Regions from separate parts of the Lysinibacillus sp. FSL W7-1291 genome, predicted to be linked through region 1. Evidence: a T-box and tRNA genes for the amino acid it is inferred to sense, from the RefSeq annotation. Region 1 holds a T-box; the other regions hold tRNA genes.
What was found. A T-box is a leader RNA that pairs with one kind of tRNA and senses whether it is charged. The one in region 1 lies ahead of serS (serine--tRNA ligase), so its partner is inferred to be a tRNA-Ser.
Positions count from the first base shown of each region.

Region 2: it encodes a tRNA-Ser, which carries the amino acid that the T-box ahead of serS (serine--tRNA ligase) is inferred to sense. The anticodon was not compared.
Region 3: it encodes a tRNA-Ser, which carries the amino acid that the T-box ahead of serS (serine--tRNA ligase) is inferred to sense. The anticodon was not compared.

Region 1 covers NZ_CP151994.1:30,385-33,634, reverse strand. Annotated here, with positions in the region: gene NST76_RS00140 (sigma 54-interacting transcriptional regulator) at 126-398, opposite strand; gene NST76_RS00135 (hypothetical protein) at 385-597, opposite strand; gene serS (serine--tRNA ligase) at 681-1,961, opposite strand; T-box leader at 2,038-2,253, opposite strand; gene pdxT (pyridoxal 5'-phosphate synthase glutaminase subunit PdxT) at 2,303-2,866, opposite strand; gene pdxS (pyridoxal 5'-phosphate synthase lyase subunit PdxS) at 2,868-3,250, opposite strand, start outside.
Region 2 covers NZ_CP151994.1:269,575-272,824, forward strand. Annotated here, with positions in the region: rRNA gene NST76_RS01205 (23S ribosomal RNA) at 1-151, shown strand, start outside; rRNA gene rrf (5S ribosomal RNA) at 218-333, shown strand; tRNA gene NST76_RS01215 (tRNA-Val) at 345-420, shown strand; tRNA gene NST76_RS01220 (tRNA-Met) at 447-521, shown strand; tRNA gene NST76_RS01225 (tRNA-Asp) at 525-598, shown strand; tRNA gene NST76_RS01230 (tRNA-Thr) at 611-680, shown strand; tRNA gene NST76_RS01235 (tRNA-Tyr) at 688-771, shown strand; tRNA gene NST76_RS01240 (tRNA-Trp) at 776-849, shown strand; tRNA gene NST76_RS01245 (tRNA-His) at 897-972, shown strand; tRNA gene NST76_RS01250 (tRNA-Gln) at 982-1,056, shown strand; tRNA gene NST76_RS01255 (tRNA-Lys) at 1,071-1,143, shown strand; tRNA gene NST76_RS01260 (tRNA-Arg) at 1,163-1,239, shown strand; tRNA gene NST76_RS01265 (tRNA-Pro) at 1,255-1,331, shown strand; tRNA gene NST76_RS01270 (tRNA-Ala) at 1,347-1,422, shown strand; tRNA gene NST76_RS01275 (tRNA-Ser) at 1,436-1,528, shown strand; tRNA gene NST76_RS01280 (tRNA-Phe) at 1,533-1,608, shown strand; tRNA gene NST76_RS01285 (tRNA-Gly) at 1,615-1,688, shown strand; tRNA gene NST76_RS01290 (tRNA-Ile) at 1,693-1,766, shown strand; tRNA gene NST76_RS01295 (tRNA-Asn) at 1,774-1,850, shown strand; tRNA gene NST76_RS01300 (tRNA-Glu) at 1,852-1,923, shown strand; gene NST76_RS01305 (nitric oxide synthase oxygenase) at 2,242-3,250, shown strand, end outside.
Region 3 covers NZ_CP151994.1:3,484,206-3,487,455, reverse strand. Annotated here, with positions in the region: tRNA gene NST76_RS16825 (tRNA-Leu) at 1-36, shown strand, start outside; tRNA gene NST76_RS16820 (tRNA-Gly) at 72-146, shown strand; tRNA gene NST76_RS16815 (tRNA-Leu) at 160-243, shown strand; tRNA gene NST76_RS16810 (tRNA-Arg) at 252-328, shown strand; tRNA gene NST76_RS16805 (tRNA-Pro) at 336-412, shown strand; tRNA gene NST76_RS16800 (tRNA-Ala) at 429-504, shown strand; tRNA gene NST76_RS16795 (tRNA-Met) at 532-605, shown strand; tRNA gene NST76_RS16790 (tRNA-Ile) at 613-689, shown strand; tRNA gene NST76_RS16785 (tRNA-Ser) at 705-797, shown strand; tRNA gene NST76_RS16780 (tRNA-Met) at 851-924, shown strand; tRNA gene NST76_RS16775 (tRNA-Asp) at 928-1,003, shown strand; tRNA gene NST76_RS16770 (tRNA-Phe) at 1,061-1,136, shown strand; tRNA gene NST76_RS16765 (tRNA-Gly) at 1,142-1,215, shown strand; tRNA gene NST76_RS16760 (tRNA-Ile) at 1,217-1,290, shown strand; tRNA gene NST76_RS16755 (tRNA-Asn) at 1,298-1,374, shown strand; tRNA gene NST76_RS16750 (tRNA-Ser) at 1,384-1,472, shown strand; tRNA gene NST76_RS16745 (tRNA-Glu) at 1,475-1,546, shown strand; gene NST76_RS16740 (diaminopropionate ammonia-lyase) at 1,807-3,009, shown strand.

The DNA.
Region 1 (3,250 bases):
TTAAATAGTTAATCGTCTGAAAACACATTCACCTTCGATATAACTTTGCTTGTAAAGATACATCTGGTGGTCAATGAGTAACGTTCCACCATTAGCTTCCTGTAACTGTCCTTTTCTTTCTTCATTTACTTAGTATAGCATCCACTTTCATTATGAAGAACTTGTGCTATAAAATCTTTCTCTGTTCTAGTTTCCCCTGTTAATAAAATCGGAGCATTTTTCTTTGCGCTCAGACTGGCCTTTTCAAGTTGAGACTTCATTTCAGTGTTTATCGTAATGAAATCCTCTAGACGATAGGCCGTATGATTATCTCGAGATAGATTATGTCCCAGGAAATTATTTAAGCATTTTAATTGCTTACTTTCATAAAAATGCTCTGAGAATTCAATTGCCTCCATAGCTTTCCATTGCTCCATAATGGGATAAGTTTAGCGATAAATAACTAAAACCATCTAATGTTGTAAGCTGTTGCCCATAGGTTAAAACGGGTTTCCCTGGTTGCATAACTTCAAAAACGGTACTTGTTTCAGGTGTTAAGCCAATTTCTAATAATATATTTAAATTTGCTAGATCATAAAAAATTGCAAAACCTTTCATGAGAGATTTCAATTTTGGAAAAGCAAAAAAGCCATTTTAGATTCTCCCCTAAAGGATGGTCTAAAATAGCTTTTATTTGTTTTTTATTTTGGTGCGATTACGTCTTTACCACCCATATAAGGTCTTAAAACTTCAGGAATCACTACGCTTCCATCAGCTTGTTGATAGTTTTCCAGGATAGCCGCAACTGTACGACCAATGGCAAGACCTGAACCATTTAATGTGTGAACATACTCTGGTTTTGCATTTGGCTCACGACGGAAGCGGATATTTGCACGTCGTGCTTGGAAATCCTCAAAGTTAGAACAAGAAGAAATTTCACGGTACATGTTTTGTGCTGGAATCCACACTTCTAAATCATATTTCTTTGCTGCAGTAAAGCCTAAATCGGCTGTACACATTTTTAGTTTACGATATGGTAATCCTAATAATTGCAGTACTTTTTCAGCATGACATGTTAATAGCTCTAATTGTTCGTATGATTCCTCTGGTTTTACAAAACGAACTAGTTCTACTTTATTGAATTGGTGTTGACGGATTAAACCACGTGTATCACGTCCTGCAGAACCTGCCTCTGAGCGGAAGCATGCACTGTACGCAGCAAAGCCTTGTGGTAAAGCCTCAACTGGTAATATTTCATCACGATAGAAGTTCGTTACTGGAACCTCTGCTGTTGGAATCATGAAATAATCCGTTTCTTCTAATTTGAATACATCTTCCTCGAATTTTGGAAGCTGTCCAGTACCTGTTAAGCTATCACGATTTACAATGACAGGTGGTAGCATTTCCTCATAGCCATGCTCTTCTGCATGTAAATCCATCATGAACGTCATTAATGCACGTTCTAAACGAGCTCCAAGACCACGGTAGAATAAGAAACGGCTACCTGTTACTTTTGCTCCACGTTCAAAATCCACAATTTTCAAATCTGTCGCTAGATCCCAGTGTGCTTTAATATCAAAATCAAATGCTGGAATTTCGCCCCAAGTATATTCCTCAACATTGTCGTCCTCTGTTGTACCTACTGGGACAGATTCATGAGGAATGTTTGGTAAACGCATCATCATATCTTTAAAGCGCTCTTCTACATCATTTAATTGATTGTCTAATTCTTTAATTTCATCGCCTACCTGACGCATACGAGCAATGACTTCATCTGCGTTTTCCTTATTGCGCTTCATAAGTGAAATTTGTTCAGATACTTTATTACGTTCTGCTTTTAATTCTTCCGTTTTAGCAATTAATTCACGACGCTTTGCATCTAAGCCTTCAAAGTCATCTAAGTTACCTAAATCTTCATTACGTGTTAATAGCATTTCTTTAATTTCCGCGAAATTATCGCGTACACGTTTAATATCTAACATATTCATACCTCCAATAGTTTCTTTAATGATGGGAAATTGTTGCATCAAAATAAACACAAAAAAGCCCTCATCCCTGGAAAGGGACGAGAGCTACCCGCGTTGCCACCCTAATTGACTAGGCGTATGCCTAATCCACTTATTTTATAACGGCATTTCAGCCGGCTACAGTCTACTTCAATCACTTCGACTGTGCAACTCCAGGACGGATTCACAAGTGCTTTTATCAGCTTCCACCAACCGCTGACTCTCTAAAAAAAACGTGCTTGCTACTACTTCCCATCATCGTGTTCAATTATTTAAATTTTAACCATACTGTACTATATGAAAACAAATTTTGCAAGTCATACCATAGAGGAGACAAAATATTCAAGAATTCGCTTATCTGCTGTTAATTCAGGATGAAACGAACAACCTAATAAATGACCATCTTGCGCCAAAATTATTTTTCCGTCATGCTGAGCGAGAACATCAACATCTTTACCTACCGCTTCAATATGAGGTGCACGAATAAAAACTGCTGGAATACGTGCACCTATTTTAGGAATATCCAGTTGAACTTCGAAGCTATCTATCTGACGTCCAAATGAATTTCTTGCTACCGTCACATCCATAACTGCTAAATGCGGTTCGTCATCCACTAATTGATTGGCTAATAAAATTAATCCTGCACATGTGCCAAATACCGGTAAACCTTGCTGTGCAAGTTCACGGATTGGCTCTAGTAGGTCAAAACGGTCCAGCAATTTTCGCATTGTCGTACTTTCCCCACCAGGTAGTACAAGTCCATCGAGATTCACTAAATCCTTCTTCTGTTTTACTAAAATCGCTTCACAATCAAGCCCTTCTAACATTTGGACATGCTCACGGACTGCTCCTTGTAATGCTAAAACACCAATTCGTTTCATTTTACCAGCCTCGCTCTTGCATACGCTCGTTTTGCCCAAGCTGTGCAACATCAATACCCTTCATTGGTACACCGAGCTCTTTAGATATTTCAGCAATTAGCTTATAGTCTTTATAGTGGGTAGTCGCCTCCACAATAGCACGTGCAAATTTTTCTGGATTTTCGGATTTGAAAATACCAGAGCCCACGAAAACGCCATCAGCTCCAAGCTCCATCATTAATGCAGCATCGGCTGGCGTAGCAACACCACCTGCCGCAAAATTTACTACTGGTAAACGACCAAGACGTTTAATTTCTCTTAATAATTCGAAAGGAGCCCCCAGTAATTTTGCCTCCGTCATTAATTCATCTTCTGTCATACCCACTACTTTACGTACCTGAGCAT
Region 2 (3,250 bases), 240 kb from region 1:
AAGCATCTAAGCATGAAGCCCCCCTCAAGATGAGATTTCCCATTACGCAAGTAAGTAAGATCCCTCAAAGACGATGAGGTAGATAGGTTCGAGGTGGAAGTGTGGTGACATATGGAGCTGACGAATACTAATCGATCGAGGACTTAACCAAAACGTTTGAAACATTCAATGAACCGTTTATCCAGTTTTGAAAGAACAACTCTTTCAACTGAATAAGTGAAGTGATGATGGCAAAGAGGCCACACCCGTTCCCATACCGAACACGGAAGTTAAGCTCTTTAGCGCCGATGGTAGTTGGGGGCTTCCCCCTGTGAGAGTAGGACATCGCTTCGCTTATTTTTCGTGGAGGATTAGCTCAGCTGGGAGAGCATCTGCCTTACAAGCAGAGGGTCGGCGGTTCGAGCCCGTCATCCTCCACCATTATTTTTAAAACAGTATAGTATTATCGCGGGGTGGAGCAGTGGTAGCTCGTCGGGCTCATAACCCGAAGGTCGTTGGTTCAAATCCAGCCCCCGCAACCAAATGGTCCCGTGGTGTAGCGGTTAACATGCCTGCCTGTCACGCAGGAGATCGCCGGTTCGATCGGTCGGGACCGCCATTTTTTTTTGGTGTAGCTCAGTTGGTAGAGCAACTGACTTGTAATCAGTAGGTCGTGGGTTCGACTCCTATCGTAAGCACCATTCCCTTGGAGGGGTAGCGAAGTGGCTAAACGCGGCGGACTGTAAATCCGCTCCTTAGGGTTCGGCGGTTCGAATCCGTCCCCCTCCACCATTTTAGGGGCATAGTTCAACGGTAGAATAGAGGTCTCCAAAACCTTTGGTGTGGGTTCGATTCCTACTGCCCCTGCCAGGTATTGAGGTACTCGTTCATATACAGCTGTTATAATTTATATAGTGGCGATTGTGGCGAAGTGGTTAACGCATCGGATTGTGGTTCCGACATTCGTGGGTTCGATTCCCATCAGTCGCCCCATTTTCAAATTGGGGTATAGCCAAGCGGTAAGGCAACGGATTTTGATTCCGTCATGCCTAGGTTCGAATCCTAGTACCCCAGCCATTTTTCTTTTTTACGAGCCATTAGCTCAGTTGGTAGAGCATCTGACTTTTAATCAGAGGGTCGAAGGTTCGAGTCCTTCATGGCTCATCGTTTTTTAATGAATATTGCGCCCGTAGCTCAATTGGATAGAGCGTCTGACTACGGATCAGAAGGTTATGGGTTCGACTCCTGTCGGGCGCGCCAATAAATTTATGTTTTCGGAATGTAGCTCAGCTTGGTAGAGCACTTGGTTTGGGACCAAGGGGTCGTAGGTTCGAATCCTGTCATTCCGACCATTTTTTATGATAAATGGGGCCTTAGCTCAGCTGGGAGAGCGCCTGCCTTGCACGCAGGAGGTCAGCGGTTCGATCCCGCTAGGCTCCACCAGTTCAATATTTTTGGAGGTATACCCAAGTCTGGCTGAAGGGATCGGTCTTGAAAACCGACAGGCGGGTAACACCGCGCGGGGGTTCGAATCCCTCTACCTCCTCCATTTTGGGTCAGTAGCTCAGTTGGTAGAGCATTAGATTGAAGCTCTAAGTGTCGGCGGTTCGATTCCGTCCTGACCCACCATTATTTGCGGGTGTAGTTTAATGGTAAAACCTCAGCCTTCCAAGCTGATGTCGTGAGTTCGATTCTCATCACCCGCTCCAAAATGGGCCTATAGCTCAGCTGGTTAGAGCGCACGCCTGATAAGCGTGAGGTCGATGGTTCGAGTCCATTTAGGCCCATCATTATTCCGAAGTAGCTCAGTTGGTAGTAGCACCTGACTGTTAATCAGGTTGTCGCAGGTTCGAGTCCTGCCTTCGGAGCCACGGCCCGTTGGTCAAGTGGTTAAGACACCGCCCTTTCACGGCGGTAACACGGGTTCGAATCCCGTACGGGTCATCAAGCATGTAGCACAAATATTGTGTTACATGCTTTTTCTTTTATCAATAAATGATACATTAGTAAAGAGTGAAAGCTACGAATCCGCTATCAATGGTTCAGTAGCTTTTTTACATGACTAATATTTTGTTTCTCCTTTCTATAAGATGTCGCCCACCTCTTTTCCTTCTTCATTCACAATATCTTCTAATCATGATTCGATTCATTATAAATTTGAACAAACTATTTCATATATGCAATATGTATGTTTTTTTATAGCTATTTTCGTGGTGCTTGTCGTTTTGTTCCTCTAATATGAGGATAAGTGGAGGAATCGAAATGAATATACAGGAGATCCAGCAATTTTTAAGTTTATATCAGACAGAACAAGATGAATCAGAGCGTTGGTTAGCGAATAGATTACAACAGATTAAGAATGCAGGTGAGTACGACCCAACAACAGAGGAGCTAGCTTTTGGTGCACGGGTGGCGTGGCGTAATAGTAACAAATGTATTGGTCGTCTGTTTTGGCAATCATTGCATGTAGTAGATGCACGTGCCGTTTTAGATGAACAGGATATTTTTCAAAAACTACTGGAGCATATCGATTATGCAACAAATAGTGGAAAAATCCGTCCAACAATAACAGTATTTGCTTCGAACAGAGTGCGTATATGGAATCATCAGCTAATTCGTTATGCAGGCTATGAAACGGAAGCTGGCGTTATTGGTGATGCACATTCTATTGTTTTTACTAAAGTATGTGAATCGTTAGGTTGGAAAAGTGAGAGGACACCATTCGATGTGTTACCTCTTGTTATACAAGTAGATGAGCGAGCTCCGCAGCTGTTTACAATTCCTGTAGAATATATTTTAGAGGTGCCAATTCGTCATCCAGAGTCAGTGGATGTAGAGAAATTAGGAATGAAATGGTATGCTGTACCCATTATTTCAAGTATGCGTTTTCAAATGGCAGGCATTGATTTTCAAGCCGCACCCTTTAATGGCTGGTATATGGGGACAGAAATCGGTGCACGTAATTTAGCAGATCATGACCGTTATAATATGCTACCAGCTATTGCGGGGGTTTTTAATCTTGATACAACCAAGCAAGCTTCACTTTGGCGTGATCGTGCATTAGTGGAGCTTAATATTGCTGTCCTTCATTCTTTCAAAGAACAAGGCGTGAGCATTGTCGATCATCATACAGCTGCTCAGCAGTTTAAATTGTTTGAAGAAGCAGAGGAATCAGCAGGACGAGACGTTACAGGCAACTGGACATGGCTAATCCCACCACTTTCGCCCGCAACGACTCATATTTTCCATAAGCCGTATGTCAATATTTATC
Region 3 (3,250 bases), 1.1 Mb from region 1:
TAAGGCGTGGGGGTTCGACTCCCTTCACCCGCACCATTATTTCATTGCCAGATAAAAAAACTTATGCACATGCGGAAGTAGTTCAGTGGTAGAACACCACCTTGCCAAGGTGGGGGTCGCGAGTTCGAACCTCGTCTTCCGCTCCAAATGTCTTAAAGGGTGGCGGAACTGGCAGACGCACAGGACTTAAAATCCTGCGGTAGGTGACTACCGTACTTAGGTTCGATTAGGTCCTCGGCACCATTTTTAATGCGCCCGTAGCTCAATTGGATAGAGCGTCTGACTACGGATCAGAAGGTTATGGGTTCGACTCCTGTCGGGCGCGCCAAAAAGAACGGGAAGTAGCTCAGCTTGGTAGAGCACTTGGTTTGGGACCAAGGGGTCGCAGGTTCGAATCCTGTCTTCCCGACCATTTCCAAAGAAATTATGGGGCCTTAGCTCAGCTGGGAGAGCGCCTGCCTTGCACGCAGGAGGTCAGCGGTTCGATCCCGCTAGGCTCCACCATAATAAATTAACCAGTATAAAGATCCTGGCGGCGTAGCTCAGCTGGCTAGAGCGTACGGTTCATACCCGTAAGGTCGGGGGTTCGATCCCCTCTGCCGCCATCTTAAAGGACCTTTAGCTCAGTTGGTTAGAGCAGACGGCTCATAACCGTCCTATCGCAGGTTCGAGTCCTGCAAGGTCCACCATTTATATATTGCAACGGAGGTATACCCAAGTCTGGCTGAAGGGATCGGTCTTGAAAACCGACAGGCGGGTAACACCGCGCGGGGGTTCGAATCCCTCTACCTCCTCCAGTTTTAAATCTTTATAAATGGTGCTTTAAAAACTCGAAACCGTATAAAATTATCGCGGGGTGGAGCAGTGGTAGCTCGTCGGGCTCATAACCCGAAGGTCGTTGGTTCAAATCCGCCCCCGCAACCAAATGGTCCCGTGGTGTAGCGGTTAACATGCCTGCCTGTCACGCAGGAGATCGTAGGTTCGATCCTTATCGGGACCGCCATTATTTTCATAAGAAGATATGAAAAGCAAAAGAAAATAAGCTTAGCATGGACGAAATGGGTCAGTAGCTCAGTTGGTAGAGCATTAGATTGAAGCTCTAAGTGTCGGCGGTTCGATTCCGTCCTGACCCACCATTTATGCGGGTGTAGTTTAATGGTAAAACCTCAGCCTTCCAAGCTGATGTCGTGGGTTCGATTCCCATCACCCGCTCCAAGGGCCTATAGCTCAGCTGGTTAGAGCGCACGCCTGATAAGCGTGAGGTCGATGGTTCGAGTCCATTTAGGCCCATCATTATTCCGAAGTAGCTCAGTTGGTAGTAGCACCTGACTGTTAATCAGGTTGTCGCAGGTTCGAGTCCTGCCTTCGGAGCCATTTTTATGTGGGGAAGTACTCAAGAGGCTGAAGAGGCGCCCCTGCTAAGGGTGTAGGTCGGGTAATACGCGAGGGTTCAAATCCCTCCTTCTCCGCCATTGGCCCGTTGGTCAAGTGGTTAAGACACCGCCCTTTCACGGCGGTAACACGGGTTCGAATCCCGTACGGGTCATACTAAGTGCAGTAGATGAATTACATCTACTGCACTTTTTAATTGATTTGATAACATAGTTACTATAAAAATGAAGCCTTCACAGAACATCGAATCTGTGAAGGCTTGTTAATTATATAGGAAGTTAAGAAATTTTTCTCCCTTTTCCGTAGGGGATCATAAACGCATAACAAGGAACTTAGACAAATGTAAGTTCTGTATTGTATAATTTTGTATTTTGAAGCTAGATGGACTAAGCTAATGATAAAGGAGGGATAGGAATGAATGAAAAATTAAAGTGGGTGCACAATCAGCTGGATAAAGCAAATGACGGAACAGCTTTACTGCCATATTTTACATTGGAACAAGTAAAGAAAGTGGGGCAATTTCTACGTACATATGAGCAATTTGAAAAGACACCTCTCCATCATCTTAATTCACTTGCTTCATGGATGGGTGTAGAAAAAATTTTGGTAAAAGACGAATCCTATCGATTTGGCTTAAACGCATTTAAAGTATTAGGCGGAGTTTATGCAATTGCGCAGTATGTTGCCAATAGACTCCAGAAAAATATAGAGGAACTATCGTTTGAACAATTAAAATCATCAGAAGTAAAAGCGCAGGTAGGAAATTTAACCTTTATTTCAACAACAGATGGTAACCATGGTCGTGGTGTGGCATGGGCGGCTCGTGAACTAGGGTATCAAGCGCGAATATATATGCCAGCTGGCAGTGCCGATGAACGTTTACAGCATATTAAAAAAGAAGGAGCCTATGCTGAAATAACGACAATGAATTATGATGAAACCGTGCGTTATTCCTCGCAGCTAGCACAAGAAAATGGCTGGGTCCTGATTCAGGATACGATGTGGGATGGCTACGAAGAAATACCATTATGGATTATGCAAGGCTACACAACACTTGTACATGAAATCGTTGAACAGATGCAGCAAGCTCCGACACATGTATTTTTACAAGCTGGTGTTGGGTCATTTGCAGGGGCAGTAGTAGCTTTTTTACAACAATATTATGAGCAGGATATTACATTTGTGTTAGTTGAGCCACATGTTGCTAATTGTTATTATGAGAGCTTTAAGGCAGGTACTGAGCAATATGTAACTGTTGGTGGAGAGATGAAAACCATAATGGCGGGCCTTGCTTGCGGTGAACCTAATCCACAGGCTTGGCGATTCTTAAAAGCCCATATAAAAATAAGCATCTCCTGTGAAGAAGAAATAGCAGCAACAGGAATGCGCGTTCTTGCAAATCCATTGGCTTCAGACTCACGTATTATAGCAGGAGAATCAGGAGCGGCTCCGTTTGGTTGCTTTTATGAATTAATGACTAATGAACACTACAAAGATTTAATACTCGACCTACAGCTAGACGAACATGCGAGGGTGTTGTTTATTAATACAGAGGGTGACACAGATAAAAAGAATTATCATCACATAGTGTGGCATGGGAAATATGCGAATCAATGAACAGTAAGATAGCTGGATCATTTTTAAACTACCAAAACAATGCAGAAGAAACGAACTATTGCGAAATAAGAGTATCTCGCGATAGTTTATTTTTTCCTTGCTTATTTTACGATTGTAAAAGACCTTATTAGTGAATAGTAATATGGGCAATTTTAAAAGCACCATAATCATCTATTGTAACAGTATAGGTCTTATAGCAATCATAGAATTGATAATTTTCTTGTGCATCATAAAAATCACA